3 regions of the Bradyrhizobium sp. USDA 3397 genome follow, and region 2 is predicted to be linked to each of the others. Evidence: predicted binding sites of a transcription regulator. Region 2 holds the regulator's gene; each other region holds the start of a gene.
The links. The regulator LexA, encoded in region 2, represses DNA repair genes until DNA is damaged. The targets are predictions, from matches to a motif close to TGTTCNNNNTGTGTTCNG.
Positions count from the first base shown of each region.

Region 1: ACVWYQ_RS18840 (ribonuclease T2 family protein) is a predicted target of LexA. The motif match lies at 7,466-7,483, and genes of this name have one in related genera.
Region 3: ACVWYQ_RS20060 (DNA recombination protein RmuC) is a predicted target of LexA. The motif match lies at 3,540-3,557, and genes of this name have one in related genera.

Region 1 is NZ_JBSSDS010000001.1:4,095,037-4,105,568, forward strand. It holds gene hisS (histidine--tRNA ligase) at 1-805, opposite strand, end outside; gene ACVWYQ_RS18800 (YegJ family protein) at 980-1,504, opposite strand; gene ACVWYQ_RS18805 (branched-chain amino acid aminotransferase) at 1,620-2,702, opposite strand; gene ACVWYQ_RS18810 (MarR family winged helix-turn-helix transcriptional regulator) at 3,040-3,582, shown strand; gene ACVWYQ_RS18815 (response regulator) at 3,579-4,310, shown strand; gene ACVWYQ_RS18820 (ATP-binding protein) at 4,331-5,719, shown strand; gene ACVWYQ_RS18825 (DUF3617 domain-containing protein) at 5,889-6,419, opposite strand; gene ACVWYQ_RS18830 (hypothetical protein) at 6,464-6,763, opposite strand; gene ACVWYQ_RS18835 (hypothetical protein) at 6,999-7,409, shown strand; gene ACVWYQ_RS18840 (ribonuclease T2 family protein) at 7,531-8,223, shown strand; gene ACVWYQ_RS18845 (23S rRNA (adenine(2030)-N(6))-methyltransferase RlmJ) at 8,410-9,270, shown strand; gene ACVWYQ_RS18850 (cold-shock protein) at 9,562-9,777, shown strand; gene ACVWYQ_RS18855 (outer membrane protein) at 9,847-10,470, opposite strand.
Region 2 is NZ_JBSSDS010000001.1:1,245,385-1,255,916, reverse strand. It holds partial or broken gene ACVWYQ_RS05895 (DUF2171 domain-containing protein) at 1-80, shown strand, start outside; gene ACVWYQ_RS05890 (ComEC/Rec2 family competence protein) at 176-2,455, shown strand; gene ACVWYQ_RS05885 (GAF domain-containing protein) at 2,462-3,403, opposite strand; gene ACVWYQ_RS05880 (hypothetical protein) at 3,621-4,055, opposite strand; gene lexA (transcriptional repressor LexA) at 4,441-5,142, opposite strand; gene ACVWYQ_RS05870 (molybdopterin molybdotransferase MoeA) at 5,319-6,527, opposite strand; gene ACVWYQ_RS05865 (hypothetical protein) at 6,747-6,950, opposite strand; gene ACVWYQ_RS05860 (HAD family hydrolase) at 7,109-7,732, opposite strand; gene ACVWYQ_RS05855 (alpha-hydroxy acid oxidase) at 7,759-8,892, opposite strand; gene ACVWYQ_RS05850 (S41 family peptidase) at 9,195-10,529, shown strand.
Region 3 is NZ_JBSSDS010000001.1:4,337,947-4,348,478, reverse strand. It holds gene ACVWYQ_RS20075 (hypothetical protein) at 1-194, shown strand, start outside; gene ACVWYQ_RS20070 (AmpG family muropeptide MFS transporter) at 318-1,679, opposite strand; gene ACVWYQ_RS20065 (GIY-YIG nuclease family protein) at 1,862-2,164, opposite strand; gene ACVWYQ_RS20060 (DNA recombination protein RmuC) at 2,310-3,509, opposite strand; gene def (peptide deformylase) at 3,679-4,206, shown strand; gene fmt (methionyl-tRNA formyltransferase) at 4,348-5,271, shown strand; gene truA (tRNA pseudouridine(38-40) synthase TruA) at 5,391-6,128, shown strand; gene dapE (succinyl-diaminopimelate desuccinylase) at 6,302-7,468, opposite strand; gene ACVWYQ_RS20035 (DUF805 domain-containing protein) at 7,465-8,070, opposite strand; gene dapD (2,3,4,5-tetrahydropyridine-2,6-dicarboxylate N-succinyltransferase) at 8,219-9,064, opposite strand; gene ACVWYQ_RS20025 (pyrimidine 5'-nucleotidase) at 9,300-9,992, opposite strand; gene ACVWYQ_RS20020 (DUF1036 domain-containing protein) at 10,007-10,532, opposite strand, start outside.

The DNA.
Region 1 (10,532 bases), 2.8 Mb from region 2:
TTTCTGCCGCGGCAATTGCTTCTTTCCAATCCTCGCGCGGCTTGGTGATGGCGAGAACAACATCGGCTTCCGCCGCGCTCAAATTGGCGCCTTTGGTGAAGTCGCCCTTGCCTTCCTCGCCGCCATCCCAGCGTCCGGGACCGAGCAGCTTGCGCACTTCATCCGCGGAAAACTTGTCGAGCTTGTCGATCGCGCGCAGCACGGTCAGTCGGCGCGCCGCATTTTCCTCACCCGCGAGGCCAATGGCTTCCAGAACGCCGTCGAGCACCTTGCGATTGTTCACCTTCACCAGGTACTGGCCGCGCGCGATCCCGAGCGCCTCCATCGTGTCCGCCGCCATCATGCAGATCTCGGCGTCCGCCGCTGGCGTCGCCGAGCCGACCGTGTCGGCATCGAACTGCATGAACTGGCGGAAGCGGCCGGGGCCGGGCTTCTCGTTGCGGAAGACGTAGCCAACGCGATAGCTGCGATAGGGCAGCACCAGACCATCTGTACCGTAGCGCTCACCGACGTAGCGGGCGAGCGGCGCGGTCAGATCGTAGCGCAGGCTGATCCATTGCTCGTCGTCGTCCTGGAACGAGAACACGCCCTCGTTCGGACGATCTTGATCCGGCAGGAATTTGCCGAGCGCGTCGGTATATTCCATCGCCGGCGTCTCCACCGGCTCGAAACCGTAGAGCTCGTAGACGGCGCGGATCTTCTCGACCATCTCGCGCGTCGCCCGGATCGCGGCAGGGTCGCGATCCTCGAGCCCGCGCGGCAGGCGCGCCTTCAGTTTCTGGGGTTTTTTAGGTTTCTCGGCCATGCGCGGCGTTTACCAGCCGGGGCGCAAGGCGGCAACCGGCCTATCCGCAGAACTCGTCATGGCCGGGCTTGTCCCGGCCATCCACGCGCCGCGATGGGGCGCCAAAGACGTGGATGCCCGGGACAAGCCCGGGCATGACGGAGTGTGTGGTTAAGAGCGGAGAAGGAGAGAGTTTTACGGCTGCTCCATCCGCGCCCTCAGGGCATCGGCGTCCGCCTTCGGCAGGGACTTCAGCGTCGGCTTAATGGTCTCGCCGCCGACGATCTTGCCGTTGCGCATGAACATCCAGTCCGAGATGTCGGCCTCCGCGAACTTGACCTTATCGCCGGCTCGCTTGCCCGGCAGATCGCGCGGCTCGTTGGCGAAGACGCCGGTCAAGGTCCCGTCGGGCAGCTTCTTCACCTCACCGATCCAGATGTGCTCCCCGCCCTTGCGGGTCGTAAAGCGCACCTTCAGAGCGTGACCAGACTCGGACGGCTTGGGCGATTCATAGGAGGCCCAGAAGGTCGGCAGCGAGCCGCGGGCGCGAGCGATCGCGGTGTTCATCTCGGGGTCGGTGGTGCGTACGTCGACGATCGGCGAGCGGTCTTGCGCTGCGACCTCGTGGGTCGGGCCGATGGTCAGGATGCCGAAAACGCAAACGCCGGTGATGGCGGCGAGAACGACCCATTTCATGGGTTGGGAGAGCTTTGTTGCCATGATCGCGATGTCCGGAACGCTTGTTGTGTCCTGGCTTTGTCGCACGTCGGCAGCAGCACGTTCAGTGCGCAATAAGCCACAAACGTTGCGCTTTTTACCCTCCCCTGGAGGGTGATCAAAACACCTTGCGGATCCAGTTGTGGGGATCGTTGGTGCGGCCGTACTGGATGTCGACGAGCTGCTTGCGCAGGCCCATGGCGACGGGGCCGGCGGCGCCGCCTGAGATGTCGAAATCGCCGCTGACCGAGCGCACCTTGCCGATCGGCGAGATCACGGCGGCGGTGCCGCAGGCGAAGGCTTCCTTCAGCCTGCCTGAGGCCGCGTCCTTGCGCCACTGCTCGAGCGTATAGGGTTCTTCGCGCACCGTCTTGCCGGCGTCGCGGGCGAGCGTGATGATGGAGTCGCGGGTGATGCCGGGCAGGATGGTGCCGAGCGGCGGCGTCGACAGCGAGCCGTCGTCGAACACGAAGAACACGTTCATGCCGCCGAGCTCCTCGATGTAGCGGCGCTCGACCGCGTCAAGGAAGACGACCTGGTCGCAGCCGTGCTGAATCGCTTCGGCCTGGGCGCGCAGGCTCGCGGCATAATTGCCGCCGCATTTGACCGCGCCGGTGCCGCCGATCGCGGCGCGCGTGTAGTTCTCCGACACCCAGATCGAGACCGGCGCGGGCCCGCCCTTGAAGTAGGAGCCGACCGGCGAGGCGATCACCGCAAAGATGTATTCGGACGATGGCTTGACGCCGAGGAAGGTCTCGCTCGCGATCATGAACGGGCGCAAGTAAAGGCTGCCCTCGCCGCCCGGCATCCAGGCGCGGTCGATGCGCACGACCTGCTCGACCGCCTCGATGAAGACGTCTTCGGGCAGCTGCGCCATCGCCATGCGATCGGCCGAGTCCTTGAAGCGGCGCGCATTGGCGTCGGGACGGAAAAGGTTCACCCCGCCGTCGTCGCGCTTGTAGGCCTTCAAGCCTTCGAAGATCTCCTGGGCGTAGTGCAGAACCGCGCCGGCGGGATCGAGCTGGAAGTTGGCGCGCGCCTCGATTTTCGCCTCGTACCAGCCGCCCTTGGCCTGGTTGTAGCGGACGATTGCCATGTGATCGGTGAAGATCCGCCCGAAGCCGGGATCCACCAGCTTGGCGACGCGGTCCTTCTCGGGCGTCGGATTGGATGCGGGCTGGATGTCGAATGTCATGCTCATGTCCTTGCCTCCCGCTGCCGGTGGCGGCGCTATTTCTCGCGCCCGCCTGCCCGCTCGGGCCCGGCTGGCTTGATTGGTTTCTGGCTGGACCGCCGCCAGCCATGTTACGGCCGGTTTCCGCAGCCAGCATGTCATCGAGGACATGCTTTTGCGGAAGGCGGAAGTCCAGTATGTTTTGCCGAAATGCCGCTCGACAATTGCACGGTAGATCTGCTTCGGCCGTCGCCACCTGTCCGGCTCTCTCCGGCCGTCCTGCTCCGATGCCACCCGGCGCGAAACGATCTAAAATTTCGTGCGGGTCGATCGTTTTGTAACATTGAACCCAAGATACGTCAATATGCCTGACATAAATTTCGCGACTCCTTCTCAAGACGCTGCCGCGCCCCGGCCGGCCGCAGGCGATGGAGGCAATTTGCGCTGGGATATCATCGAGCTGCTGTTCTTCGCCTATCGCGATTTCGTCGGCGATCCCGACCAGGAGCTGGAGGCGTTCGGCTTCGGCCGGGCCCATCACCGGGTCATGCATTTCGTCTACCGCTATCCCGGGCTCAAGGTCGCCGACCTGCTCGACGTCCTGCGCATCACCAAACAGTCGCTCGGCCGGGTGCTGAAGCAGCTCCTGGACGAGGGCTATATCGTGCAGAAGACCGGCGACAATGACCGTCGCCAGCGGCTGCTCTACGCGACGCCGAAGGGCGAGGCGCTGGTGCAGAAGCTCGCCGGGCTGCAGACCACGCGGATCACCAGGGCGCTCGCGGAGATGGGTCCGCAGGATGCCGAGACGGTCAAGCGCTTCCTGCGCGCGATGATCGACCGCGACGATCCGGACAAGGTGCTGGAGACGATCTTCGCTTCCGTCAAACAAGACGCCAAGGAGTGACCGTGCCGCTCGCAGCCACGCTCGCGCGCCCGCCGGTGCAACCGGCCGACGATGCCCCGCATCTCTTGCTGGTCGATGACGACCGCCGCATCCGCGACCTGCTCTCGCGCTTTCTTGCAAGTGAAGGCTACCGCGTCACCACCGCGGCGAGCGCCGGCGATGCGCGCTCGAAGCTGATGGGCCTGCATTTCGATCTCCTGATCCTCGACGTCATGATGCCCGGCGAGACCGGCTTCGACCTCGCCCGCTTCATCCGCACCTCGTCCTCGGTGCCGATCGTGATGCTGACGGCGCGCCACGAGGCGGAAGCCCGCATCGAGGGCCTGCAGATCGGCGCCGACGATTACGTCGCAAAACCGTTCGAGCCGCGCGAGCTGGCGCTGCGCATCAACAACATTCTCAAGCGCGCCGCGCCGCCGCCGCAGGCCACGACGCTCGAGAAGATCGCCTTCGGCCCCTATGTCTACCATCTCGAACGCGGCGAATTGCGCCAGGGCGAGGAGGTCATCCACCTCACCGACCGCGAGCGCGAGATGCTGAGGATTCTCGCGGAGACGCCGGGCGAGACTGTGCCGCGCAGCGCGCTGACCGGCAATGGCAGCGTCAACGAGCGCGCCGTCGACGTGCAGATCAACCGCCTCCGGCGCAAGATCGAGACCGATCCCGCCAATCCGCTGTTCCTGCAGGCGGTGCGCGGCATCGGCTACCGCCTGGTGGCCTCGCCCTGAACCGCAGTGAAGCGCGCCAGATGAGCACGATCGATACCGGCCTGACGCTGCTGAAGAGCGCCGCCGGCCGCGTCTCGGCCGCGAACGGCTGGATGGGCAACGCGTTCAAGGGCTGGATGCCGACCGGCCTCTACGCCCGCGCGCTCCTCATCATGATCGTGCCGATGGTGATCCTGCAATCGGTCGTCGCCTTCGTGTTCATGGAGCGGCACTGGAACACGGTGACGCGCCGCCTGTCGGCCGCAGTGGTGCAGGACATCGCCGCACTGATCGACGTCTACAAGGGCTATCCGCAGGACAAGGACCGCAACGAGATCCGCCGCATCGCGCAGCAGCGGCTCGGCCTGGTGGTCGATTTCCTGCCTGCCGGCGACATGCCGCCGCCGGGACCAAAGCCGTTCTTCTCGCTGCTCGACCAGACGCTGTCGGTGCAGCTCGGCCGCCAGATCGGCCGCTCGTTCTGGATCGACACGGTCGGCCGCTCCAACCTGGTCGAGATCCGCATCCAGCTCGACGACGCCGTGATGCGCGTGTTCGCGCAGCGCAGCGCCGCCTATGCATCGAACTCGGAGATCTTCCTGTTCTGGATGGTCGGCACGTCCTCGATCCTGTTGATCGTCGCGGTGCTGTTCCTGCGCAACCAGATCAAGCCGATCCTGCGGCTTGCCGACGCCGCAGAAAGCTTCGGCAAGGGCCGCGAGGCGCCGAACTTCAGACCGCGCGGCGCGCGCGAGGTGCGGCGCGCGGCGGTCGCCTTCCTGGAGATGAAGTCGCGCATCGAGCGCACGATGGAGCAGCGCACCGCGATGCTCGCCGGCGTCAGTCACGATCTGCGCACCATCCTGACCCGCTTCAAGCTCGAGCTGGCACTGATCGGCGACAGCCCCGAGCTCGAAGGCATGCGCAAGGACGTCGACGAGATGTCGATGATGCTGGAGGATTACCTCGCCTTCGCGCGCGGCGATTCCGGCGAGCAGTCGCAGCCGACCGACATGGCGCAGGCACTCGAAGAGCTGCGCAGCGATGCCGAGCGCCACGGCCATACCGCGACCGTCGCCTTCAACGGCCTGCCCGTGGTGACGGTGAAGCCGGCCTCGTTCAAGCGCTGCCTCGCCAACCTCGTCACCAACGCAGCGCGCTACGGCAAGAACATCGCCATCACCGGCCAGCGCGATCACCGTTATTTGACCGTCACCGTCGATGACGACGGCCCGGGCATTCCCGCCCACCTGCGCGAAGAGGTGTTCAAGCCGTTCCTGCGGCTGGACAACGCCCGCAACCAGGATGAAGGCGGCACCGGCCTTGGCCTCGCGATCGCCCGCGACATCGCCCGCTCGCACGGCGGCGACATCACGCTGGGTGACAGCCCGATGGGGGGATTGAGGGCGAGCGTGCGGATACCGGTGTAGGTGGCTTACTCCACCTCTCCCGCTTGCGGGGAGAGGTCGGATCGCTCTTGCGATCCGGGTGAGGGGGTACAGGTCTCTCATCCATCTCACGTGTGAGAGAGCCCCTCACCCCCACCCTCTCCCCGTAAGAACGGGGCGAGGGAGCGCACCGGCCGCGCGGCGAGCACACCTACTTCGGCAGCAGCGCCTTCAGCTTGTCCATGTCGCGCGTGTTCATCTTGAAGCCGCCGGGCATGACGATGTCACCGGGCTTCTGATCCGGCTTGCAGGCCCCGAGCCACTTGGCCTGCAGCGTCGTGGTGCTGTCGCGCCCGGCGGCACCGGCAACGCCACCTTTGGCGTGCGAAGTGGTCTTCACCGTGTAGGCCGAGTTGAAGTCTCCGGTGATCTCGGCATGCGAGGTCGTGCTGACGCCGGCGACGCTGCACTCGGAATCGCTGACATAGCCGGTCGCGGTCTTCTTGATCTCCTGCTTGGCGCAGACCTGCTTGGCCATCGGGGAGACGTTGTTGCTCATCTCCTTGTCGACGGTCTCGTCGGTGCAGTGCTGCATGATCATCTCGGGCACGGGCGAGCCTGATGTGACCAGCTTCATCTCCCAAAGACCGGCCTTGCGCAGCGGCAGTTCGTCGGCGCCGGCGCTGCTCGCTGACAATGCGAGGCAAAGCATCGAGCCGAGCAAAGCGAGTTTGCGCGTCATGAGGAAAGCTCCCGGCTGAGAGAAGTACGGCCTTGCGACAGCGCTCAGTACAGCGTGCGGATCGGCCGGTCGGCGGCGCCATAGGGCACCCAGCGGCACGAGAACGAGATGTAGCCGCCCTCATAGCCCTGCACGGCCAGGAATTTCGCGACCTTGCCGTAGCGGGCGCAGTGATCGACCGCGACCTGGCGCGCATCGACCCGGGTCGCCATCGAATAGGCGATGATGCCGCCGGTGTCGTTGCCCTTGAACGGCGGCACGTAATCGGCGCGCGCCGACTGGCTCGCCATCATGCCCGAGACAACCAGGCTGGCAAGAAGGCCCGCGGCCGCAATGATTCGCATTCCCGTCACTCCAATTGGCTGGCGCCAGTTTACGGTGCCGGGAGGCACCTGAAAAGAACCGAACCCCTGTTGGCCGCGACACTTGGTCAAGTCCTTGCGAAGTGTTGCCGCGCTGCACTTGACCTCCCCCAACCTTCGCGGCACCGTCCGGACCTTCGCAAGACCTTAGCTGTCCGGATTGACCATGCCCGCCCCCTCCCAGAAATCGCTCCGCTTTGCTGCCGTGCTCGGCCTCATGTTCGGAGCGCTGTCGCTCGGCGAGGCCAGGGCCGCCAACCCGCTGGAGCTGAATTTCTGGCTGAGCGGGCCGCGCTATGACGGTGCCGTCGCCCCTTGCGACTGGGCTCTGCCGAGGATCGTGCACGAGTTCGCCGAAAAGGAATACACGTTCTGGAATTCTTCGTTGCAGATCACCGGTTTCTCCGCCGTTCGCGAGACCGCGTTCCGGCCCTGGCAGTCCGACAACATTCCGCGGCGCTATTGCACCGGCGAGGCCATGCTCAATGACGGCAAGGCGCGCAAGGTGCATTTCTCGATCATCGAGGATGGCGGCTTTGCCTCCTACGGCAACGGTGTCGAATGGTGCGTCGTCGGGGTGGATCGCAACTGGGCCTACAATCCGGCCTGCCGCGCCGCCAAGCCCTGATCCCAACAGCGGCGGATTCGGGCTGATCAGCCAGCCGATGACTGCCGCCCCAATTTTGTTCTTGAAATGTTCCCATCGCCTGCTAGGCTGTGTGTGCACAGTCTAGTTGAGGGGCGTCGCCATGTTTCACTTCAGATTGCGTTCGTTGTCCCGTTTGATGATCTCGCTCACTCTTGCTGCGGGGTTGGCCAGCCTCGCCGGCGGTGCGAAGGCGCAGGACAAGCGGCAGAACGCACCCGGCGAGTTCGACTTCTATGTGCTGGCGCTATCGTGGTCGCCCTCGTTCTGCGAGGAGGCCGCCGAACGCGGCGGACGGTCCCAGATGCAATGCAGCGGACGGCCCTACGCCTTCGTGGTGCATGGGCTGTGGCCGCAATATGAAAACGGCTTCCCCGAATATTGCCAGCGGCCGGCGCCGCGGCTGAACCGCAATATCGTTTCCTCGATGCTCGACCTGATGCCAGCGCCGGGCCTGATCTTCAACGAATGGGACAAGCACGGCACCTGCTCCGGGCTCGAGGGCCGCGGCTATTTCGAGATGATCCGCAAGGCGCGCGCTGCGATCAAGATCCCGCCCGAATATCTCGATCTGGCGCAGGCCAAGACCGTCGCGCCGGCGGAGGTCGAGGAGGCCTTCATCAAGGCCAATCCGGGTCTCGGCAGTGCCGCCGTCTCGGTCACCTGCAACCGGACACGGCTGTCAGAGGTCCGCATCTGCCTCAGCAAGGACCTGCAATTCCGCGCCTGCGATGAGATCGAGCGCCGCGCCTGCCGCCGCGACCAGGTGACGATGCCGCCGATCAGGGGCGGGTAGGCACGCTCTCGTGCCCCGGATGCAGCGCAATGCGCCGCGAACAGCGGCGTGGTGTGCTGCTGATCCGGGGCCTTTCGCGAAGAGCTGGGTCCCGGCTCAGCGGCGCAGCGTTACACGCTGCACCGCGTCCGGGACACGTGATCGTGCCTCTTTGCTCAAGCCATCGCGTGGCGTAGTGCTCTTGCCATGAACTACCGCCACGCCTTCCACGCCGGCAGCTTCGCCGATGTCATCAAGCACATCGTGCTGGCGCGCATCCTTACTTATCTGCAGGACAAGCCGGCAGCGTTCCGCGTCATCGACACCCATGCCGGCGCCGGCCTCTACGATCTCGACAGCGAAGAGGCGCGCCGCGGCGGCGAATGGCTGACCGGCATCGCGCGGCTGCTGCAGGCACGCCTGTCGAACGAGAGCGCAGCGCTGACGAAGCCTTATCTCGACATCGTCCGCGCCTTCAACCCAAAGGGGGAGCTCAAGGCCTATCCGGGCTCGCCGTTGATCGCACGCGGCCTGCTCAGGCCGCAGGACCGGCTCGTCGCCTGCGAGCTCGAGCCGAAGGCCCGGAAAGCGCTGATCGACGCGCTGCGCCGCGACGAGCAGGCCCGCGTGGTCGATCTCGACGGCTGGGTGGCGCTGCCGGCCTTCGTGCCGCCGAAGGAGCGGCGTGGCCTCGTGCTGATCGATCCGCCCTTCGAGGCCAAGGACGAGTTCGAGCGGCTCGGCGAAGCCTTCTCGGCAGCGTTCGCGAAATGGCCGACCGGTATCTACGTAATCTGGTATCCCGCCAAGAACCGGCGCGCCACCGACACGCTGGCACAAACCGTGGCGCGGCTCGCAGCTGCAGCAAAGCCGCCCGGAAAATGCCTGCGCCTCGAATTCAGCGTCGCGCCGCAAGCCGACAGCGCCGCCCTCACCTCCACCGGTCTCTTGATCGTCAACCCGCCCTACACGCTGCACGGCGAGCTCAAGACCATTCTGCCGGAGCTGGAAATACCGCTCGGCCAGGGCGGTGCTGCCAGATTCCGGCTGGAGGTGCCCAAGCCTTGACGCCAAGCATTGACGCCAAGCCGTAACGCCAAGCCGTAACACTCCGGCATTCTTGGGAAAAATATGCAGGACCGGTAGTCAATCTGCAAAGAACCGTATTATGCTATTTCCGTGACTGGCTTTACGTTCCGCTTCCGCGAATGGTTGCGGCGGAGTGAAGGCCCTAAGAAAGATCCCGCCGGACCGATCAGGTCCGTCCAAGGATGGCCAGCTCCCGGGCTCCGTAAGGCCCGGTCATGTCGCGACGTGAGTCTGCGTCGCGACGGAGGAGCAATGAGGGGGAGTTTCCCGATGGCCATGACGGGAACGGTCAAGTTCTTCAACGGCGAGCGCGGCTACGGCTTCATCAAGCCTGACGACGGCGGTCGCGATGTCTTCGTTCACATCACTGCTGTGGAGCGGGCGGGACTGAAGGACCTTGCCGAAGGACAGCGTATTACTTTCGAAGTCGAACCGGACAAGAAGGGGAAGGGACCGAAGGCGGTCAATCTGGTGATCCTCTCCTAGCAAGCCTGGCGAAAAAAATCCCGGCCGCGAGCGGCCGGGAGGCTGGTCCGGTATTTTCTTCTTTGGATGTCAGAAGCGATAGTTCACGCCTGCGCGGACAACGTTGGCGCTATAGCCGTTTGACACGCCCGTGATTGCGAACTGGCTGGTCGAGAGATCGATGTAGAGATATTCGAGCTTGGCGCTCCAGTTCGGCGCGAGGCCGACTTCCGCACCGGCGCCGATGGTCCAGCCGGCGGTGGTGTGCGACTCAGACCAGCCGAAGGTCTGCGCCCGCAGCTCGCCGAAGGCGAGACCGGCAGTGCCGTAGAACAGCACGTTGTTGAACGCATAGCCGGCGCGGCCGCGCAGGGTGCCGAACCACGGATTGGAGAACTTCCACGGCGCGAACGTGTCGTCGGCGCCGGCGGCCTGGATGTCGCCCTCGACGCCGAACACCCACGGGCCGTTCTGGAAATTGTAGCCGGCCTGCACACCGGCGACGAAGCCGGACGGCTTGGTGGGGTTGTTGTCGACCGAGCCCCATTCGTAGCCGATATTGCCGCCGAGATAGGGACCCGCCCAGCTATAGGCATTGAGCGGCTGATTGACGGTATAGGGCGCACGCTGCCCGTATTGGAGATCGGCGGCCTCTGCCGAAGCTGTCCAGCCGGCTGCAACCAACGCGGCCGCGCCCACAACGAGCCTCTTCATCACTCACTCCAACGCCACTGTCGCAACCCGAGCGATGCCCGCGCCGCCGCACGAGCAAAACC
Region 2 (10,532 bases):
TTGTTGCCGATGTCGAAGGACACAAGGTGAGGCTGTCTGCCAAGGCGGACGTCGCCGTGACGATGAAAGAGGAAAAGTAAGCCGGTCCACGCCTGTTCCTGATCTGTACCGCTATTCGCGCAGCCGCACGGTCCGGTAGCCTCTGCAGCCGTCGCGTATCGTAAGGTGCAGGGGAATGGCGGAGCCGGGCCGGCCAGGACGGTCCCAGGGAGTTGCCGGGACGTGGCCGGTCGGCCGCGCCGCCCCGGCCGGCGGCTTGGCGCCAGCGGGCCTCGGCATCTGGCCGGCGATCGTCGACACGCTGCGCCAATGGGCGCGGGCCGAGGCCGGGCCTGGCCGGTTGTTGCCGTGGGTGCCGGTCGCCTTCGGCGGCGGCATCGCGCTTTATTTCGCCGCCGATCATGAGCCGGTGCTGTGGGTGGTTGCCGCCACAGCCATCGCGCTGATGCTCGGCGCGTTGCTGCTGCGGCGAAGTCGGCTGTTTGCGCCTGCTATCATGCTCGCGGCGGTCGCGGCTGGTTTTGCCGTGGCGACCTGGAAGACCGCGCGTATCGCGCACACCGTTTTGGCAAAACCGCTCTATTCGGTGTCGCTGTCGGGCTTCGTGGAAGCGCGCGACATCCGCGAGCGCACCGATCGCTTCGTGCTGCGCGTCAGCGCGATAGAGGCGCAGCGCAGCGACGTCAAGCTCGAGCGCGTCCGCCTCTCGGTGCGCAAGGGCACGGCGCCGGAGGTCGGCAGCTTCGTGCAATTGAAGGCGCGGCTGATGCCGCCGATCTCACCGGTGCGCCCCGGCAGCTACGATTTCTCGCGCGACATGTTCTTCCAGGGCATCGGCGCCTCCGGCTTCGTGATGGGCGCGATCACGGCGTCCTCGCCGCCGGATGGCGGCGGCCTGCGGCTGCGCTATGCCGCCTTCATGCAGGGCCTGCGCGACGCGATCGATGCGCGCATCCGCGCAACGCTCGAAGGCGACAACCGCGCGATTGCGACGGCGCTGCTCACGGGGCGGCGCGATGCGATCACCGCGCCCGTGAACGATGCCATGTTCGTCTCGGGACTCGGCCATGTGCTGTCGATCTCCGGCTATCACATGGCGGTCGTCGCCGGCGTCGTCTTCTTCGCGGTGCGCGCGCTGCTGGCCTTGATCCCGGGGCTGGCGGCCGGCTTTGCCATCAAGAAGTGGTCGGCGGCGGCGGCGCTGGTCGCGGCCGCGTTTTACCTTCTGCTGTCGGGCGCGGAGGTCGCGACGCAAAGATCTTTCTTCATGACGGCGGTGGTGCTGATCGCCGTGATGGTCGACCGCCGCGCCATCACCTTCCGCACGCTGGCGGTGGCGGCGCTGATCGTGCTCGCGGTCGCGCCGGAGGCGTTGGTGCATCCGAGCTTCCAGATGTCGTTTGCGGCAACGCTCGGGCTGGTGGCGCTGGTGCAGATCGGCATGCCGAACCTGCTCGCCTCGCCCGATCATTCCGCAACGGCGCGGATCGCGTTGTGGGGCGGCCGCGAGATCGCGATGCTGTTCCTGGCCTCGCTGATCGCGGGGCTCGCGACCACGCCATACGCCGCCTTCCACTTCCATCGCGTGACGCCATACGGCGTGCTCGCCAATCTCGGCGCCATGCCGGTGGTCTCGGCGCTGGTGATGCCGGCCGGGCTGTTGGGGCTGCTCGCGGCGCCCTTCGGGCTCGACGGCGTGTTCTGGTGGTTGATGGGGATCGGCATCGAGTGGATGGTCCTGGTCGCGCGCTGGGTGGCGGCCCTGCCGGGCGCCGTCGGCCGCATTCCCGCCTTCGGGATCGCGCCGCTGATCGCGGCGAGCCTCGGGCTCATCGTGATGGGCCTGTTGCGCACGCCCTTGCGCTGGTCCGGCGCCCTGGTGCTGCTGGCAGCGATCCTCTGGGGACTGTCGGTACGGCAGCCGGATATCCTGATTGCCGGGGACGGCGCGAGCGTCGCGGTCCGGGGCGGGGATGGGCGCTTGCAGGTGATCCGCGCCAGCAAGGACAGCTTCCTGCTGAAGGAGTGGTTGGCTGCCGATGCCGATCCGCGCGATGCCGGTAACGCCTCGATGGCGAGCGGGGTGTCGTGTGACGAGTCCGGCTGCGTGGCGCCGCTCGCGGACGGACGACTGATCGCGTTGGCGACGCGCATCGACGCGCTGGCCGATGATTGCAGCCGCGCCGCGCTGGTGGTGACGGCGCGGCCCGCGCCGTCCGATTGCGCGGCGATGGTGGTCGATCGGGCGCGTCTTGCCGGTCAGGGCGCACTGGCTCTGACGCGAAGCGGAGAGGGTTTTTCGGTGCAGGCGGTGAGAGCGAGAGGGGCAAGCCGTCCCTGGCTGCCTGCCGGCGCCGGCGAGGGGGATTTCGACGGCAGCCTGGTGCCGAAGGCGGCCGTGCCCCGCAGCCGGGACGCAACGCCATCGGAGGCCGACTTGCAGGCCGACGATTGACGCGGATCACAAATACCAGGCCAGCACGGCGTCAAGCCTTCCGTTGCCGATGACCGGCAGGGCCACCATTCGGCTCAGCCCGGCTGCGCAGGCTTCGGAGCCGGCTATCGAGCCGTCACGGGTGAGATCGTCGTTGAGCGCGGGCATGCCGGCGGCCCAGGCGCCGCCGATGCTGCCTTCGCCCCTGGCGATGGACTGCGCCGCATAGCGTGCGGCGAGGTCGGTCTGTGCGCTGCAATCGCCGGCGCGAAAGACCAGCGCCGAACGGTCCTCGTTCGGGACCCAGATCTCGAAGCGTCGTGCAATCGGCGTTGCCTGCGCGGACAGGAATGTCAGAACCCAGGTCTGGTCGGTACCGGTTCCGTAGGGCACGCCGACGCCGAGATTGATCCCGACCTTGGCGGCGTCCTCCCAGCGCAAGAAGCTCTTGGCGTCGTGCAAGTCCTTGATGATCAGTGGCAGGCCCGCCTTCCAGGTGCGTCCGGGCAGGCCGAAGCCGCGCGGAAATCTGGTGTGGCGGGAGTTGAATTCGAACATGTCCGCGGTGCCGTAATAGCCATCGACGAGCCCCATCTCATGCGAGAGATCAGGATCGTTGTGCCAGAGTTCGATCGCGCCGACGTGCGCCTCGTCGTCGCCGCAGAACAGCACCAGCACGGCTTGCAGGAATTCGCCCGCGAACACCGGCACCGCCACGCCGCAGGTGAGGCCGGCCGCAGCGGCCTGATCGGTCCGCTTGAAATAGGAGTTGGCGAATTTCGTGAGGATGACGGGGTGGCCACAGGCCCAGGCCTTGCCTGGAAGTCCCTCGTCATATCCGAAGTGCAGCTCTTCGCTGACGGCCTTGAACGCGGACAGCCCTTCGTCGTAGAGGCCGCCGCCGAATTCCAGCCGCATGCGCGTCCGGTCGGGTACCCAGAGTTCAACGACGCGAATGAAGGTCTTCATCGAGCCTGTCCGCCGCCTCAAGCCACTGCAGCATCGGTCATTTGGCTGCGGAGCGAACGTTCAAAATTCAGGCAGGACGGCCCAAACTTCATGCGGCGACGAGGCGCGGCGGCGGGCTCGCCGATCGAATGTCCTGAAACAAAAACCCACCGGGCTCGCCGGCCTCGGCCGGCGACGGCAATTTCAATCCCGGGCTCGGCCTTTCGGCCGAAGGGCGTCAGCCGATCGGCAGGCGCGTGATCGTGGGCCGCGTGTCGGCGACGGTCTGCGGCTTGTGCTCGCGCTCGGGGGCCGGCTGCGTCACCGGCAATTGCAGCACGGTCGCGCGCTGGCCTTCGACGAGCTGCGTCACCAGCACATATTTGCCGTCGGGAAATTCGATCGCGTCATGATGGCGATCGGGAATGTGCGGGTCGATCTTGCCGAACTTGCCGACGCGAGAGTTCACGGTGCGCGTCCAGATCCAGCGGTTGTCGTAGCGGACGTCGTCGGCGAAAGCGAGCTCCGTTCCCGGCAGCAGACAGACCGCGACGGAGGGATCGGCTTCAGAAGCGAAGCCGCGCGTCGAGGTGCCGCGGAAGGTTGTCGTGACGATCGTCTCGCCGACTACGGCGGGGCGCGTCGCGACGGCATGCAAGCTGTAGTCACACATCGGGTGCTCCTCATGCTGGGATAGCGACCCGCGTCTCTTTCGAGGCGCAGGCCTCTATCAGAGTGGAAGCATACAACGCTCTGCTCGGTTATGGGCAAATCTGCGGCTCGCGTTCGCAGCACGCGATCACATTATCTTTCCCGGATTCGATAGGAACAAACCTCGCGTCCTTGCATTCGGCCGGAGCTATCAGCACTGCCGGCACAACTCTACCGGCGAAGCAGAAATGGCTGCGCGCCTGCGCGGGCGAATGTCGCGCGGGAAGATGGACCGGACAGCCGGCGCAGAACCAGAGAAACCGTCCAGCCGGAGCGGACAAGTATCCGCTCCGATCCTGGATCGCCGATGCCGATCGAAGCGCGCGCGGCGCTTGAGACTTCCGGTATCAGTACTTCCGGTAAAGCCCGATCAACTTGCCCTGGATCTTCACGCGGTTCGGCGGAAGAATGCGGACCTCGTAGGCGGCATTGGCGGGCTCGAGCGCGATCGAGGCGCCGCGGCGGCGGAAGCGCTTGAGCGTGGCCTCCTCGTCGTCGATCAATGCCACCACGATGTCGCCGGTATTTGCGGTCTCGTTGCGCTGGATCAGCGCCATGTCGCCGTCGAGGATGCCGGCCTCGACCATCGAATCGCCGCGCACTTCGAGCGCGTAGTGCTCGCCCGAGCCGAGCATGTCCGGCGGCACGCTGATGGTGTGGCTGCGGGTCTGCAGTGCCTCGATCGGCGTGCCGGCGGCGATGCGGCCCATCACGGGCACCGCGACCGGGCGCTCGCCCTCGTCCGCGGGCGGGCTGGAGCTCGCGCGCACCTTGCCGAGATTGCCCTCGATGACGCTCGGGGTGAAGCCGCGGCGATTGCCGGCGGCGGCCTGGAGCTCGGGCAGCTTGATCACCTCGATGGCACGGGCACGGTTGGGCAGGCGGCGAATGAAGCCGCGCTCCTCGAGCGCAGTGATCAGGCGATGGATGCCTGACTTCGAGCGCAGGTCGAGCGCATCCTTCATCTCGTCGAAGGACGGCGGCACGCCGCTTTCCTTCAGACGCTCGCTGATGAACCGCAGAAGCTCGTATTGTTTGCGCGTCAACATCTCGACCAAAGTCCCCCGGTTGATGTCGTTCGATTCCGAGACGATGAAGTCGGCAATAAGCCGCTACATCCTCGAAACAAATCATGAACGGACACTATATGTTCGATATGTGTTCCGCAACTGCTTAATTTATGGTGAACGCGGCCAAACTCGCGGAATGCGTGTGGCTGGGCGGCTCAGACGGGCAGCCGGAGCACCTCGCAAGGCGTCCCTGCCTCGGCCTTCGGCGCGAACGGTGCACGCACGAGAAGTACCTGTGCCGCAGCGAGATTCGCAAGCAGGGAGGAGTCCTGATGGCTGACGGGAAGGGCGACGCGCGTGCCGTCGTCGCGCACCTCCAGTCGCGCACGCAGATAATCCTCGCGCTGGTCGTTGGCGGCGAGATCGCGGCCCAGCACGGCGCGCTCGCGCTGATGATGAATCGCTGAACGGCCCGACAGGGCGCGAATCAAGGGCACCATGAACAGGAAGGCGCACACGTAGGACGACACGGGATTGCCGGGCAGGCCGATCACGCGCATCGCGCCTAGTCGACCGTGCATCATCGGCTTGCCGGGCCGAATCGCGATCTTCCAGAACGCCATCGCGATGCCTTCGCCCTTGAGCGCCTGCTGGACCAGGTCGTGGTCGCCGACCGACGCACCGCCGGTCGTGATCAGGATGTCGGCGCCGCTCTCGCGCGCGCTGCGGATGCCGGCGGACGTCGCCTCCAGCGTATCGGCGGCAATTCCGAGGTCGATGGTCTCGGCGCCCTCGCTGCGGGCGAGCGCATGCAGGGCATAGCCGTTGGAATAGACGATCTGGCCACGACCAGGCGTGGTGCCTGGCATCACGAGCTCGTCGCCGGTGGCGAGAACGGCAACCCTCGGGCGGCGGATGACGGCGAGATGCGGATGATTCATTCCGGCGGCAAGGGCGAGATCGCGCTCGGTGAGACGGATTCCCTTGCGCAGCAGCACGTCTCCTTCGCGGAAGTCGACGCCTGCAGGGCGGATGTGCCGGCCGAAAATGGCGGCTTCCTTGATCGTGACATGTTTGCCGTCGGCAGCCGTGTCCTCCTGGATCACGACGGCATCGGCGCCGTCGGGAACGACGCCGCCGGTGAAGATCCGCACGGCTTCGCCGGGGCCGACGCTTCCCGCGAACGGCCGGCCCGCCGCGACCTCACCGACGACGGTCAACCTCGAATCGTATGCCGCGTCCGCCGTGCGCACGGCATAGCCGTCCATCGCCGACATTGCCTCCGGCGGCTGCGTGCGCCGTGCCGCGACATCGCGGGCGAGCACACGATGGTAGGCCTCGTCGAGGCAAACCATCTGTTCAGCCAGCGGCTCGACGCCGGCCAACACCGCGGCAAGCGCGTCAGAAACCGGCATCAGGGCCACGGGCGAACTCCTGCTGAGCACATCAGTCAATGGGCGGCGAGAGTTCTAGCCGAGTGCAGGCGTGAGGCAAAGCAGCACGCGGGATGATTTATCCTGCGTGATCGCGGGGTGGAGGAGGTCGGCTCAACTCCGCCGCGGCATGATGCGGAAGGCGAGACAGACCGGAACGAGGATTGCCATGGCAAGGACGAGAATGACGAGCGCCACGGCCAGCATCGGTCAACGCTCCGTCGGATCGCCTGGACTGAAATCCGCGACGTCGGGCGCCTTGGGACCCTGATCTTTGTCGGGCAGCGGATCGGCCTGGGATTTCAGGTCGGCGGCCTTGCTGATCAGCTTGGCGGAGAGGTCAGAATCCGAGGTGGTTCTAGCGAATTCGAGCAGGAGAGAGGCTTGCTTGGTGAGATAGGTCTTGCCCAGCACGTCGATCAGTCCAATGTAGAAGTCCCAACGGACTCATGAGTCCGAAAGGTGGTATTCCGTTCCCGGAACTCTGTATAAAAATGCACAAAGTGATCAGGTTCCACAATTTCAGCAGTTTTTGTTCCGGCAAGTGAGCGCGCTCCGGGCTTTCCCGCGGCTCAGATCCCCAGTGCTTTCAATGCGTTCCCGACATCGCGCGGCGAGGTGACATGCACGGCGGTCAACCCCCGCGCCCGCGCTCCCTCGATGTTCTCGGCGAGGTCGTCGAAGAACACGATGCGCTCGGCCGGCACGCCGATCGCCGCCACGACATGGTCGAAGGCCTCGGCATCCGGTTTGCGCAGGCCGATGCTGGAGGACAGATACAGCTCGCGGAAATGGCCGAGCAGACCGGCATATTCCTTCGAGAAATAGTCGACGTGCGGCCGATTGGTGTTGGAGAAGGCATAGAGCGGCATCTGCTTCGCCGCCCGCGGCAGCAGCTCGGCGATATCAGGCATCTCGCCGGCGAAGATCGCGTTCCAGCCTTCCAGGAATTGCGCATCCGAGATGCCGATCCCGAGCGAGGACCGCAGCGAGGCGAAATAGTCCGCATCGCTGATCTTGCCCATCTCGTGCAACCGGTAGGCCTCGTCGCGCACATAGCGCGCGATGATGGCCTCGGGCTGGCAGCCGGCATGTCCCGCCCAGCAGGCGATCGCCTTGGAGAAGTCGATGTCGAGCACAACGCGCCCGAGGTCGAACAGCAGCGCATCCGCGCTGCCGGGAGAGAGCGATGTCATTGCGTCCTTCACTTCAGTATGGCGCGTCAGTAACGATAGGGCTCGTGATCGAACAGCGGGAACGCGCTGAACACGCTGGGCGCGTTGGTGGCGGTCGCCGGATGCAGGCAGGATTTATCGATCTCGGCGAATGAGGTGGCGCCCAGGAGGCCGAGGCAGCGCAGCACCTCGTCTTCGAGCAGCTCCAGCATCCGTGCGACGCCGGCTTCGCCGGCTGCCGCCAGCGCCCAGCATTGCAGCCGGCCGATGCCGACGAGGTCGGCGCCCGCCGCGATCGCCTTGACGATGTCGGTGCCGCGGCAAAAGCCGCCGTCGACCATGATCCTGGCGCGGCCCTTCACGGCGTCGACGATCTCCGGCAGCACGTGCATGGCGCCGCGGCCGTGGTCGAGCTGGCGTCCGCCATGGTTGGAGACGTAGATCCACTCGACGCCGTGATCGAGCGCGATCTGCGCATCCTCGGCCGTGGCGATACCCTTGAGGATCAGCGGAATTTTGAACGTATCCTTGATCATCTTCACGGTCCGCCACTCCAGGCCCTTCTGGAAATCGCCGCCGGTGGCGCGCAGGCGGCTCTCGCGAACGTAGCGCTTGGCGATGTCACGTTCACGACGGCTGTAATGGGCGGTGTCGACGGTCAGGCAGAAGGCGGCATAGGCGTTCTTCTCGGCCCGGCTGACGACATCGGCGACGAAAGCATCGTCGCCGCGGACATAGAGCTGATAGAGACGCAGTGCATCGGGGGCAGCCTCGGCGGTCGTCTCGAGGCCGGGCTCGGACACCGAGCTCAGCATGTGCGCGGCGCCGAACCTGCCTGCAGCGCGCGCGACGCTCGCCGCGCCATCCGGATCGAAGATCTCGAGTGCGCCGACGGGAGCCAGCACCACCGGCAGACGCAGCTTGCGGCCGAACTGCTCGACGCTGCCATCGATCCTGCGCACGTCGCGCAGCACGCGCGGGCGGAAGGCGATCTCGTCGAGCGCCATGCGATTGCGCCGCATCGTGGTCTCGGTCTCGGCGGCGCCGACGATGTAGTCCCAGGCATTCTGGTTGAGGTTGGCGCGCGCCTTCCGGATGAACTCGTGCAGGTTCTGGAACGGCTCGTCGCTGGCGCCGAGCTCGACGTTCCGTTCCGGCCGGATGCGGGGCGCTTCATTCATTGTTGTCCTCCCGAGAATTTGAAGTCTTGTCGCCATCGCCTATCGCGTCCGGCCCTCCAAAACCATCCTAAAATCGCATAGCTGCGAGGCGTGAGCGGCTCGGACCGGCGTCGTGTTGCTTCGAAACAGTTTCGGAACGTTGCCAAAAGTTTAGGCCAAGGCGAAGAGATTTCTTCGGTGTACCCGCCAGCGCGGCATCCCGGCCTTGAAGAAACCAGAATGGTATTGTGAGAGATGGACTGGATCGCCATTTGCATGGCGTTTCCCAGCCTCAAGAGAAACGCCAAGCAAAAGGCACCTTCATGCGGAAAACCCTGCTGTTCCCCCTGGGCGCGCTCACGGGAGCGTGCCTGACCCTTCTGGTAGCCAGCCCGCAGGGCGGCGTATGGGCAGCGCGGGCGGCAGTGAGTGCGAATGATGCTTATTCCCAGCTCAATCTGTTCGGCGCGGTGTTCGAGCGGGTCAAGGCCAGCTATGTCGAGAAGCCGGACAATGCCAAGCTGATCGAGGGGGCGATCACCGGCATGGTGACCTCGCTCGACCCGCATTCGCGCTACATGAACGCCAAGGCCTGGACCGAGATGCAGGAGACCACCTCCGGCGAGTTCGGCGGGCTCGGCATCGAGGTCACGATGGAGGATGGCCTCGTCAAGGTCGTCTCGCCGATCGACGACACGCCGGCTTCGAAGGCCGGCATCATGTCCGGCGACCTCATCGGCAAGATCGACGGCGAGGCCGTGCAGGGCATGACGCTCGAGCAGGCGGTCAACAAGATGAAGGGACCGGTCGACACCAAGACCAAGCTGACCATCATCCGCAAGGGCGCGGATGCGCCGCTCGAGGTTGCGATCACGCGCGAGATCATCCATGTGCGTCCGGTGCGCTTCCGCGTCGAGAACGGCGACATCGGCTATATCCGCATCACCTCGTTCAACGAGCAGACCGCCGACGGCCTGAAGAAGGCGATCGCCTCGGTCTCCAAGCAGGTCCCGCCGGAGAAGCTCGCCGGCTACGTGGTTGATCTGCGCAACAATCCGGGCGGCCTGCTCGACCAGGCCGTGTCGGTGTCGAGCGCCTTCCTGCAGCGCGGCGAGGTCGTTTCGACCCGCGGCCGCAGTCCGGAAGAAACCCAGCGCTTCACCGCCCATGGCGGCGACCTCACCAAAGGCAAGCCGATCGTGGTGCTGATCAACGGCGGCTCGGCCTCGGCCTCGGAGATCGTTGCCGGTGCACTGCACGACCACAAGCGCGCGACGTTGATCGGCACGCGATCGTTCGGCAAGGGCTCGGTGCAGACCATCATTCCGCTCGGCTCCGGCAATGGCGCGCTGGCGCTGACCACGGCACGCTACTACACGCCGTCGGGCCGCTCGATCCAGGCCCAGGGCATCGCGCCCGACATCGAGATCCTCCAGGACGTGCCGCCCGAGCTGAAGGGGCGGATGGACACCATGGCGGAATCCCAGATGCGCGGGCATCTGTCGGCCGACGGCACCGAGCAGACCGGATCGCAGTCCTACGTTCCGCCGGAAGAGAAGGACGATAAGGCTCTGCACGCAGCCTACGACTTCCTCCACGGCGTTACGGCAAATGCCGTCGCTGCCAAGCCAGCGACGAAGTCTGCAGTGCCGAACTAGATC
Region 3 (10,532 bases), 3.1 Mb from region 2:
ACGGGCTGTGCAATCTCGAAACCGGCCCCGAGACGTTCCAGCTCGTCACCTCCAGCGAGGCGCAGGCCGCGCAGCTGAAATCCTTCGTCGGCAAGGAGATCTCCGTGAAGGTGGACGAGGTCGCCTGCGCCAGCGATCCCGGCCAAATGAGCGAGGCCGTGATCACGAAGTGGAGCCTGATCAAGAAGCAGTAGGGAGCTCCACTCCCTCGGTCGTCATTGCGAGGAGCCCTTGCGACGAAGCAATCCAGACTGCCTCAGCGGTGACAGTCTGGATTGCTTCGCTTCGCTCGCAATGACGAAAGAGAGAGGTGAGTCCTACACCCGCACCGGCCCCAGCGCCTCGAAATGCCCGCGCCTCTGCAAATACGCCAGCAGCATCAGGCTCGGGATGGCGACGAGGACGGAGATCGCGAAGAACATCGGCCAGCCCGTCGCTTTCGCCAGATAGCCTGCGCCCGACGACAAATAGGTCCGTCCTACTGCGGCGAGCGCCGTCAGCAGTGCATATTGGGTCGCCGTGTGCAGCGGGTTCTGGCACAGCGCCGAGAGATAGGCGACGAAGATCACGGTGCCGATGGCGTTGCAGAAATTGTCGGAGGTGATCGCGAGGGTCAGCGCCCATTCGTTGACGCCGACCAGCGCCAGCCACGAGAACGACAAATTGGACATCGCCTGCACGATGCCGCCGATCCACAGGCTGGTCGCGAGCGAATAGCGCCGGGCCACAAAGCCGCCGGCAAAGCCGCCGGCGAGGGTCGCGACGATGCCGACGCCCTTGACGATCACGGCATAGTCGTTCCGCGTGAAGCCGATATCGATGACGAACGGCACGGTCATGTTGCCGGAAAACGCGTCGGTGAATTTGAACAGCACGACAAAGGCGAGCACGACCCATGCTTCCTTGCGTCGCAGGAATTCCGAGAACGCGCCCAGCGCCGCATGGAACACCCGCGTGAGCGCGCCCTCGTCCTGCGTGGCGGCCTCTGCGCGCGCGGATTGTGCGGGCTCGGTGGCGGCGAGCGCAGTCACCGTGCCGATCAGCACCAGAGCCGCCATCACTACATAGCCCCACATCCAGGCGGCGCCACGAGGAACGATCGCCTCGAAGCCGGTGACGATGAACAGGGCGCCTGCGGTCGATACCAACATGCCGATGCGATACGCGGCGACATAGGCGGCCATGCCGGCGGCCTGCTCGCTTTCGGGCAGGCTCTCGACGCGGAAAGCATCGACCACAATGTCCTGCGTCGAGGACATCGTCGCGACCAGCAGCGCGCCAAGCGCAACCAGTAGCGGCGAACGTGCCGGATCGGTCAGCGCCAACAGCAGAATCGCGCCGATCAGCAGCAGTTGCGAAAACACCAGCCACCCGCGGCGACGTCCAAAGGACTGCGTGAACAACGGCACATGCAGCGCATCCACCAGCGGCGCCCACAGGAATTTGAGCGTGTATGGTGTTCCAACCAGTGCAAACAGCCCGATCGTTCCAAGATCGACCCCGGCTTCGGCCATCCACACCAGCAGCGTCGATCCCGACAGCGCCAGCGGCAGCCCCGAGGAGAAGCCGAGAAACAGCACGATCAGCACCCGCGGCTGCAGGTAAACGGCAAGGCTGTCGCGCCAGGAGGGCGAGGCGGCGGAAGTCGCGGCGGGGGAGGTCGCGTCGGGTGCGGTCATGGAGGGGGTGTTAGCAGATTCTGGGGGAAATGACTCTTGCGAGCTCAGTGGGGCGGATGCTCTCTCCACCCTCTCGGTGTCATCGTCCGCGAAGGCGGACGATCCAGTATTCCGCGGCGTCTCGGTTCAATCACAACTGCTGCGGCGTACTAGATACCCCGCCTTCGCGGGGTATGACCGCCTTACGGTGGTCCGGCTATGCCAGGATAGAGATCATCCCAGTTTGGGTTATGCTGCTCGATCAAGCGGACCTTCCAGGCCCTGTTCCACTTCTTCAGCCGCTTCTCCCGCCTGATCGCGTTCTCGGGATCATCGAATTGCTCGAAGTAGACCAGCCGAACGACATCATACTTTTCGGTGAAGCTTTCGATGACCTTCAACTTGTGCTGCGCCACTCGGCGGACGAGATCGTTCGTCACGCCGATATAGAGCGTGCCGCCAATTCGGCTGGCGAGAATGTAGACGTAGTAAAGGCGTGCACCCATGTGACCATCTCACCGCCCTTATCGTCCGCGCGCAATTGCGCAGGGGGGCGGACGATCCAGTAACCACCAGCGTCTCGGTTCGATCACAACCGCCGCGGCGTACGGGATGCCCCGCCTTCGCGGGGCATGACAGTGTGCCCCAATCTCACTCCCCCGCCTGGAGCTTGCGCGGAAACAGCTCTGCCGCTCCCGTCGCCACCAGGCGCGGTGCCTCCGGCGCATCGCTCTTGCTGAAATCGAGCTCCTCGATTCGCCCTGCGCGCTTCTCGATCTTGTCGGCGGAGATCAGCACCTGGCGGACGTCCTCGTTCACGTCGGCAAAATGCTTTTGCAGCTTGAGCACGCGGTCGCGCAGTCGCCCCAAATCGTCGCCGAGCTTGATCACCTCCGTGCGGATCTGGTCGGCGGCATCGCGCATGCGCGCGTCCTTCATGATCTGCTGCATCACTTGGATCGCGAGCATCAACAGCGAGGGAGACACCAGCACGACGCGGGCGCGATAGGCTTTCTGGATCACGTCGTCGAAGCCGTCGTGGATCTCGGCGTAGACCGATTCCGACGGCACGAACATCAGCGCCATTTCCTGGGTCTCGCCGGCGACGAGATATTTTTCGGCGATGTCGCTGACATGCTTCATCACGTCGCTGCGCAGCCGCTGCGTGGCGACGCGTCGCTCCTCGTCGGTGCGGGCATCGTGCAGCGCCGTCATCGCCTCCAGCGGAAACTTCGCGTCGATGCAGAGCGGGCGCTGGTCGGGCAGGAACACGACGCAGTCCGGCCGTTTTCCGGTCGAGAGCGTGAACTGGAACTCGTAGGAGCCCTTGGGCAGACCGTCCTGGACGATCGCCTCCATGCGCGCCTGGCCGAAGGCGCCGCGCGACTGCTTGTTGGCGAGCACGTCGCGCAGAGTGGTCACCTGCGTGGTGAGGTCGGTGAGGTTCTTGTGCGCGTTGTCGATGATGCCGAGCCGTTCATGCAGCGCGCGCAGGCTCTCCATGGTGTTGCGGGTCGAATGTTCCATGGACTGGCCGACCCGATGCGTCACCGAATCAAGCCGCTCGTTGACCGCCCGCGCCATCTCGGCCTGGCGTCCCGCGAGCGCCTGGGTCATGGCGTCAACCCGCCCCGAGGCCTCGCTCTGGGCGCGCAGCACCTGGGCGAGGCGCTCCTCGAGCTCGTCGGCCCGGATCGCGTTCGCCATGGCGAGTTCCGCGCCACGCCGCCCCGAGCGCGCGATCACGACCGCAATCACAACCAGCAGGATGAGGACGAGCGCACCGAAGCCGATCAGCGCATCGACGATGCGCACCGGCCAGTCGCCCAGCATGACAATGATCTCGTTCATGCCGCCTTGTAGCCGATTCGCTGCACTCTCGCGAACGAAGAGGGAACATTCTGGGTTAACCGGCCCTTAATTTTCATGGTTAATGAAAGGTGAAGTTTTATGGTTAGCGAGGGGTTAACGGGTTCCGGGCCGCATTGACCGCATCCGGCGCGCGGCTTAAATCGCGGCCATGGCCCTCAGAGAAATCATCATCCTGCCCGACAAGCAGCTGCGCCTGGTCTCCAAGCCGATCGAGAAGGTCACGGCGGAGATCCGCAAGCTTGCCGACGACATGTTCGAGACCATGTACGACGCGCCCGGCATTGGGCTCGCGGCGATCCAGGTCGCGCAGCCGCTGCGCCTGATCACCATGGACCTCGCCAAGCGCGACGGGAACGGCGAGACCAAGCACGCGCCGCGCGTCTTCATCAATCCTGAGATTATCGCCTCGTCCGAGGAATTGTCGGTCTACGAGGAAGGCTGCCTCTCGATCCCCGAATATTACGAGGAGGTCGAACGGCCCGCGAAGGTGCGCGTGCGCTTCACCGATCTCGACGGCAAGGTGCATGAGGAGGATGCCGAGGGCCTCTACGCCACCTGCATCCAGCACGAGATCGACCATCTCAACGGTGTCCTGTTCGTCGACTATCTGTCGAAGCTCAAGCGCGACCGCGTCATGAAGAAGTTCGAGAAAGCCGCCAAGCGCGCGGCGGAGTAGGCTGGGCTCGGCTCTCTCTCCTCGTCATGGCCGGGCTTGACCCGGCCATCCACGCCTTGCTTGCTTTGTCGCCAAGACCGTGGATGCCCGGGACACGCCCGGGCATGACGGAGAACCAGAACTCTCACCGAACGCAGCTACATGCCCCTCCGCCTCATCTTCATGGGCACGCCCGATTTCTCTGTGCCAACGCTGCTCGAGCTGATCGCTCATGGCCACGAGATCGCGGCGGTCTACACCCGCGCGCCGAAGCCGGGTGGACGGCGCGGCCTGCAATTGCAGCCGACGCCGGTCGAGGAAGCCGCGCGAAAGCTGGGTATCCCCGTGCTGACGCCGAAGACGTTGAAGACCGAGCAGGCGCTGGCGGAGTTCCGCGCGTTTGATGCGGATGCGGCCGTCGTCGTCGCCTACGGCATGATCCTGCCGAAGGCGATCCTCGATGCGCCAAAACTCGGCTGCTACAATCTGCATGCCTCGCTGTTGCCGCGCTGGCGCGGCGCCGCGCCGATCAACCGCGCCATCATGGCTGATGATGCCGAGAGCGGCGTGATGGTGATGAAGATGGATGTCGGCTTAGATACCGGCGACGTCGCCATGGCCGAGCGCATCGCGATCACCGACAACATGACCGCGCTCGACCTGCACGATCGCCTGTCCCGGTTGGGGGCCGACCTGATGGTGCGCGCGATGGCCGCGCTCGAACGCGGCGGGCTCCAGCTCAAGGCGCAGAGCGAGGACGGGGTCACCTATGCCGCCAAGATCGAGAAGGCCGAGGCGCGGATCGACTGGACCAGGTCCGCGCGCGCGGTGCTGCGCCACGTCCATGGCCTCTCGCCCTTCCCCGGCGCCTGGAGCGAGCTTGACGATGCGCGCGTCAAAATCCTGCGTTGCGAATTGGCGCAAGGCTCCGGCGCGCCTGGCGAGGTGCTCGACGATCAGCTTACCGTCGCCTGCGGCGACGGCGCCATCCGCATCATCGAGCTGCAGCGCGAGGGCAAGGCCCGCATGCAGGCCGCGGACTTCCTGCGCGGCGTGCCGTTAAAGGCGGGATCCAAATTCACCTGACACTGTCATACCCCGCGAAGGCGGGGTATCCAGTACGCCGAGGCTTCTCGGTCAATCGGATAAGCTGCGGAGTGCTGGATTGCCCGCCTTCGCGGGCAATGACGACGAAACTGGACACGATGCCCCGCTACAAGCTCACCATCGAATATGACGGCGCGCCGTTTTTCGGCTGGCAGGTGCAGGACACGCTGCCGTCGGTGCAGGGCGCGCTCGAGGCGGCCGTGAAGGCGATGACCGGGGCGGATCTGCGCGTGCACGGTGCCGGCCGCACCGATGCCGGCGTGCATGCGCGCGGCCAGGTCGCGCATGTCGACGTCGACAAGCAGTTTCCGCCGGGCCGTTTTCGCGACGGGCTCAACGCGCATCTGCGCCCGCATCCGATCGCGGTGCTCGAGGCCGAGATCGTGCCCGACGATTTCGAGGCGCGCTTCTCGGCGGTTAAGCGCCACTACCGCTATCGCATCGTCAACACCCGCGCCAATCTCGCGCTCGATGTCGGCCACGCCTGGCGCGTGCCGCGCAAGCTCGACACTGAGGCGATGCATGCGGCGGCGCAGCGCCTGCTCGGCAAGCACGATTTCACCACGTTCCGCGACACCGAGTGCCAGGCCAAGTCGCCGGAGAAGACGCTCGACCAGCTCGACGTGATCCGCGATGGTCGCGAGATCAACGTCATCACCTCGGCACGCTCGTTCCTGCACAGCCAGGTGCGCTCGATGGTGGGATCCCTGGTCTGGGTCGGCGAGGGCCGCTGGACCGCCGACGATCTCTCCGCCGCGCTCAAAGCCCGCAACCGCGCCGCCTGCGGCATCGTCGCCCCGCCCGAGGGCCTGTATTTGATGAAGGTGGATTATTAGGCGAGCGGCGCAGAGAGCGGGCATGCTCTCGCCAAACCTCGGTGTCATGCCCCGGCTTGACCGGGGCATCCAGTACGCCGCGGCCTCTCGGCTCAATCACTGCCGTCTCTGGAATACTGGATCGCCCGGTCAAGCCGGGCGATGACGGTCGTGTTTGTGGAGGCAACAGTGCCTCAAGCAAAATACCGCGCCAAGATCCCGCGATACACCTTCGTCAACCTCTCCAAATCCGCCACCGGCACGCGTTCGTCGACCTGGTGCATGGTCTGCCCGACCAGACCGAACTCGATCACGGGGCAATAGAAGGAAATAAACCGCGCATCCGACGTGCCGCCTGAGGTCGACAGCTCGGGCTTGCGCCCCGTCACCTCCTCGATCGCGGAGACCGCGAGATCGGTGAACGGCCCCGGCTTGGTCACGAACACGTTCGAGTTGGAGGGCTCCCACACGATGCGGGCCTTGATGCGGTTGCCGCAGGCTTTGGCGAGACGCGTCTCGACCAATTCACGCAAGCTCGCCTGGGTGTGGTTGTCGTTGTAGCGGATGTTGAATCTTGCGCGGGCCTCGCCGGGGATGACGTTGAAGGCCTTGTTGCCGACGTCGACCGAGACGAATTCGAGATTGGACGCCTGGAATTGCGCGCTGCCATGGTCGAGCGGCTCGTCGGAGATCGCGACGATCAGCCGCGAGATGTCCGGCACCGGATTGGAGGCGCGGTGCGGATAGGCGACGTGGCCCTGCACGCCGTCGACGACGAGCGTGCCGGATTGCGAGCCGCGCCGGCCGATCTTGATGGTGTCGCCGAGCGTCTCGACGTTGGAAGGCTCGCCGAGCACGCAGTGGTCGAATTTCTCGCCGCGCTCGGCGGCCCATTTGAGCAATTTGATGGTGCCGTTGATCGAGACGTCTTCCTCGTCGCCGGTGATCAGGAACGAGATCGAGCCCTTACCGTCGCTGCGCGGCTTGCCGCCGTTGGCGGCGAGATGCTCCAGCACCGCCGCGACCGAGCAGGCGATGCCGCCCTTCATATCGACCGCGCCGCGGCCATGCAGCACGCCCTCTTTCACCTCTCCGGAGAACGCCCCGACGCTCCAGGCGCTCTCGTCGCCGGGCGGCACCACATCGGTGTGGCCGGCAAAGGTGATGTGCGGACTTTCCGTGCCGATCCGCGCATAGAGATTGTCGACGTCGGCGGTACCAGGCTCGCTGAAGGTCACGCGGTGACAGGTGAAACCGGCAGCGCCCAGGATTTTTTCGAGCACCCCGAGCGCGCCGGCATCGGCCGGAGTGACTGAAGGGCAACGGATCAGGTCGCGGGCAATGGAGAGAGCATCGGTCATGCGCCCCGCTTAACATGCATGCCGCCGGGTGGGCTAGCATGGAGCGGGACAATTTCGATCTCGCGGCCCTGGTCCCAGCGTCTCGCAGGCGGGGTCAGCGAGGAGTCGTTCTGGGCCAACGGATCCGGACCGAACCGATTGGGCCCCCGGGTGCCGCGCAGGAAGCCGGTCTCGACGAAGCCGGCTAGGGGTAGGACGAAACAGGCCAGCGCGATGGGCGCTATCCAGTAACTGTCTGGAAGTCGCTCTTCGAACTGCTTGAACAGACCAGGCATCACGAAGTAGGCGAGCAGCCACCAGGCGGACTTGTCGCGGTCGTGGAGACGCTTGACGAAGGTCGCGGCGAACACCCACGTGAACAGTGGCGTGCCGATCAGCTTGGTCAGGACCAGCGGGAGATCGGCGCGCGACAGCGCGCGATAAGTGTCTGGGTCGAGCACCTTGAAGATGTCGCTGATTGAAATGGCGAACGAGCCGGCGCCGAACGCGACCGCGATTGCCGCCATGAAGATCATCCAGCAGAGGATGATCAGCCCGGCCAGCCAGAATTTGGCGCGGCCAATGCGCCCGTCGAAGCGGAAAAGGTACCAAGTCCAATCCATGCGAGTGGCTCCGGGCGGAACGGAGCCGCCCGGACATTGGTCGCCATGGAGAGTGGGTGGGTTCGATCCTAGCAGCGAATGGTGAATGGCGAATGGGGAAGAGGGTCCGCGCCCTATTCGCCACTGGCTACTCGCTACTCGCCTGGCATCAATCCCGCAGCAGCTCGTTGATGCTGGTCTTGGAGCGCGTGCGCTCGTCGACGCGCTTGACGATGACGGCGCAGGCGGTGCTCGGGCCGATCTGGCCGTTCTTCATCGGCTTGCCGGGCAGAGCGCCGGGCACCACCACCGAATATTCCGGCACTTCGCCCATGAAGACCTCGCCGGTCTCGCGGTCGACGATCTTGGTCGAGGCTCCCAGGAACACGCCCATCGCCAGCACCGCGCCCTTGCGCACGATCACGCCTTCGGCGACTTCCGAGCGCGCGCCGATGAAGCAATCGTCCTCGATGATGACAGGCTCGGCCTGCAGCGGCTCGAGCACGCCGCCGATGCCGGCACCGCCGGAAATGTGCACGCGCTTGCCGATCTGCGCACAGGAGCCGACGGTGGCCCAGGTGTCGACCATCGTGCTCTCATCGACATAGGCGCCGAGATTGACGAAGGACGGCATCAAGACGACGTTCTTGGCAATGAAGGCCGAGCGGCGCACCACCGCGCCCGGCACCGCGCGAAAACCGGCATCGCGAAAGCGGTTCGGGCCCCAGCCTTCGAACTTCGAGGGCACCTTGTCCCACCAGCTCGCCTTGCCGGGGCCGCCGCCAATGACGTCCATGTCGTTGAGGCGGAACGACAGCAGCACGGCCTTCTTCAGCCATTGATTGACCTTCCACTTGCCGTCGCTGCCGCGCTCGGCAACGCGGGCCTCGCCCTTGTCCAGGGTCTCCAGCGCCTGGTCCACGGCCTCGCGCACCTCGCCCTTGGTCGAGGTCGAGATGCCGTCCCGCGCGTCGAAGGCGCTGTTGATGGTGGATTCGAGGGCTGCAAGAGACATCGGGATTTCCTCTGGGAAGCGCGTGGTTTCGCGAGAATTGGAGCGCTTTTTCGGGATTTGCAGGGGTGGAGTCAAGGCAAACTCCACTATCGTCCCGGGGCGCGCGAAGCGCGAGCCCGGGACCCATAACCACAGGCGGTCATTTGGCGAGGACTCGGAGTTATCGATCTCGCGCCACAACCACTCCCTGTGGTTATGGATCCCGGGCTCGCTTCGCGCCCCGGGATGACTTCGGTCATTGGGGCGACAGCCCCGCCAAAAACCCCGCCAGATCATCCGTGACGTGGTCGACATGGGCGGCGTCGCGGCCTTCCAGCTCCCAGTCCTCGCGCACCACCTCCTTGGTGCCGTCAGGCACCACCAGCACGGTGGTCATGCCGAGCTGGTGCGGGACAGTGAGGTTGCGGGCGAGGTCCTCGAACATGGCGGCGCGGGTCGGATCGACCGCATGCTGGCCGAGGAACTTGCGGTAGGTCTGCTCCGCCGGTTTCGGTTCGAACTCGGCGGCGATGATGTCGAACACGCCGTCGAAATGGCCGGCGAAGCCGAGCCGCGCCAGCACGGCATCGACATGGTCGACCGAGCCGTTGGTGAGGATCAGCTTGCGGCCCGGCAGCTTTGCGATGGCCGCACCGAGCGCCGGATTCGGCTCCAGCGGCGAGTGGTCGATCTTGTGGACATAGGCGAGGTAGTCGTCGGCGGAGACGCCGTGCAGGGTCATCATGCCGCGCATCGTGGTGCCGAAGCGGTGATAATAATCTTTCTGGATCGCCCGCGCTTCCTCCGGGCCGACATTCAGCCAGTTGCAGACGAACTCCCCGATCCGCGCATCGACCTGCTGCCACAGATTGACGTGATGCGGATAGAGCGTGTTGTCGAGGTCGAACACCCAGGTGTCGACATGGCTGAAGCTGCGGGGTGGGCTCATCACAAGTCTCTCGCTCACGGTACGGCAAAGCGCAGCGTCTTGCCGCCGGTCGACATGTCTACCGCGCTGAAGCCCCTTGCCGCAAAGCCGCGCGCGCCGCAATCGGTCTGCTCGCTGGTCTCGAACTTGGTCTCGCGTGTGCAGAGCTGCCTGTCGCCGCCCCAATTCAGCGGCTTGTCCTTCAGCTTGACGATTCGGTTGTCGGCGTCGACCGCTTCCGCGAAGCTGAAGATCTGCTTCGGCTGGCCGGTCACATCGGGGTGCAGGCAGGTCTTGGGATCGATGCGATACCAGCCGCGGCTGGTCACGGCCTTGCCGTCGTCGGTCGCGATCGCCGCCATCACCTTGTGCGGCGTGTCGTTGCACCAGGTGAGGCCAGTCGCGGACGGCGTCTGCACCGCATCTACCATGGTCTTGAAGAAGTTCTGCGAGCCTACGATGTCGGACGACAAGCCCCGGCTCTTCAGGAATGCGGCCAGCGCGCTCTGCGTCTTCGGCCCATCGACGCCGTCGATCGGCGCGGCGTCGTAGCCTGCGATC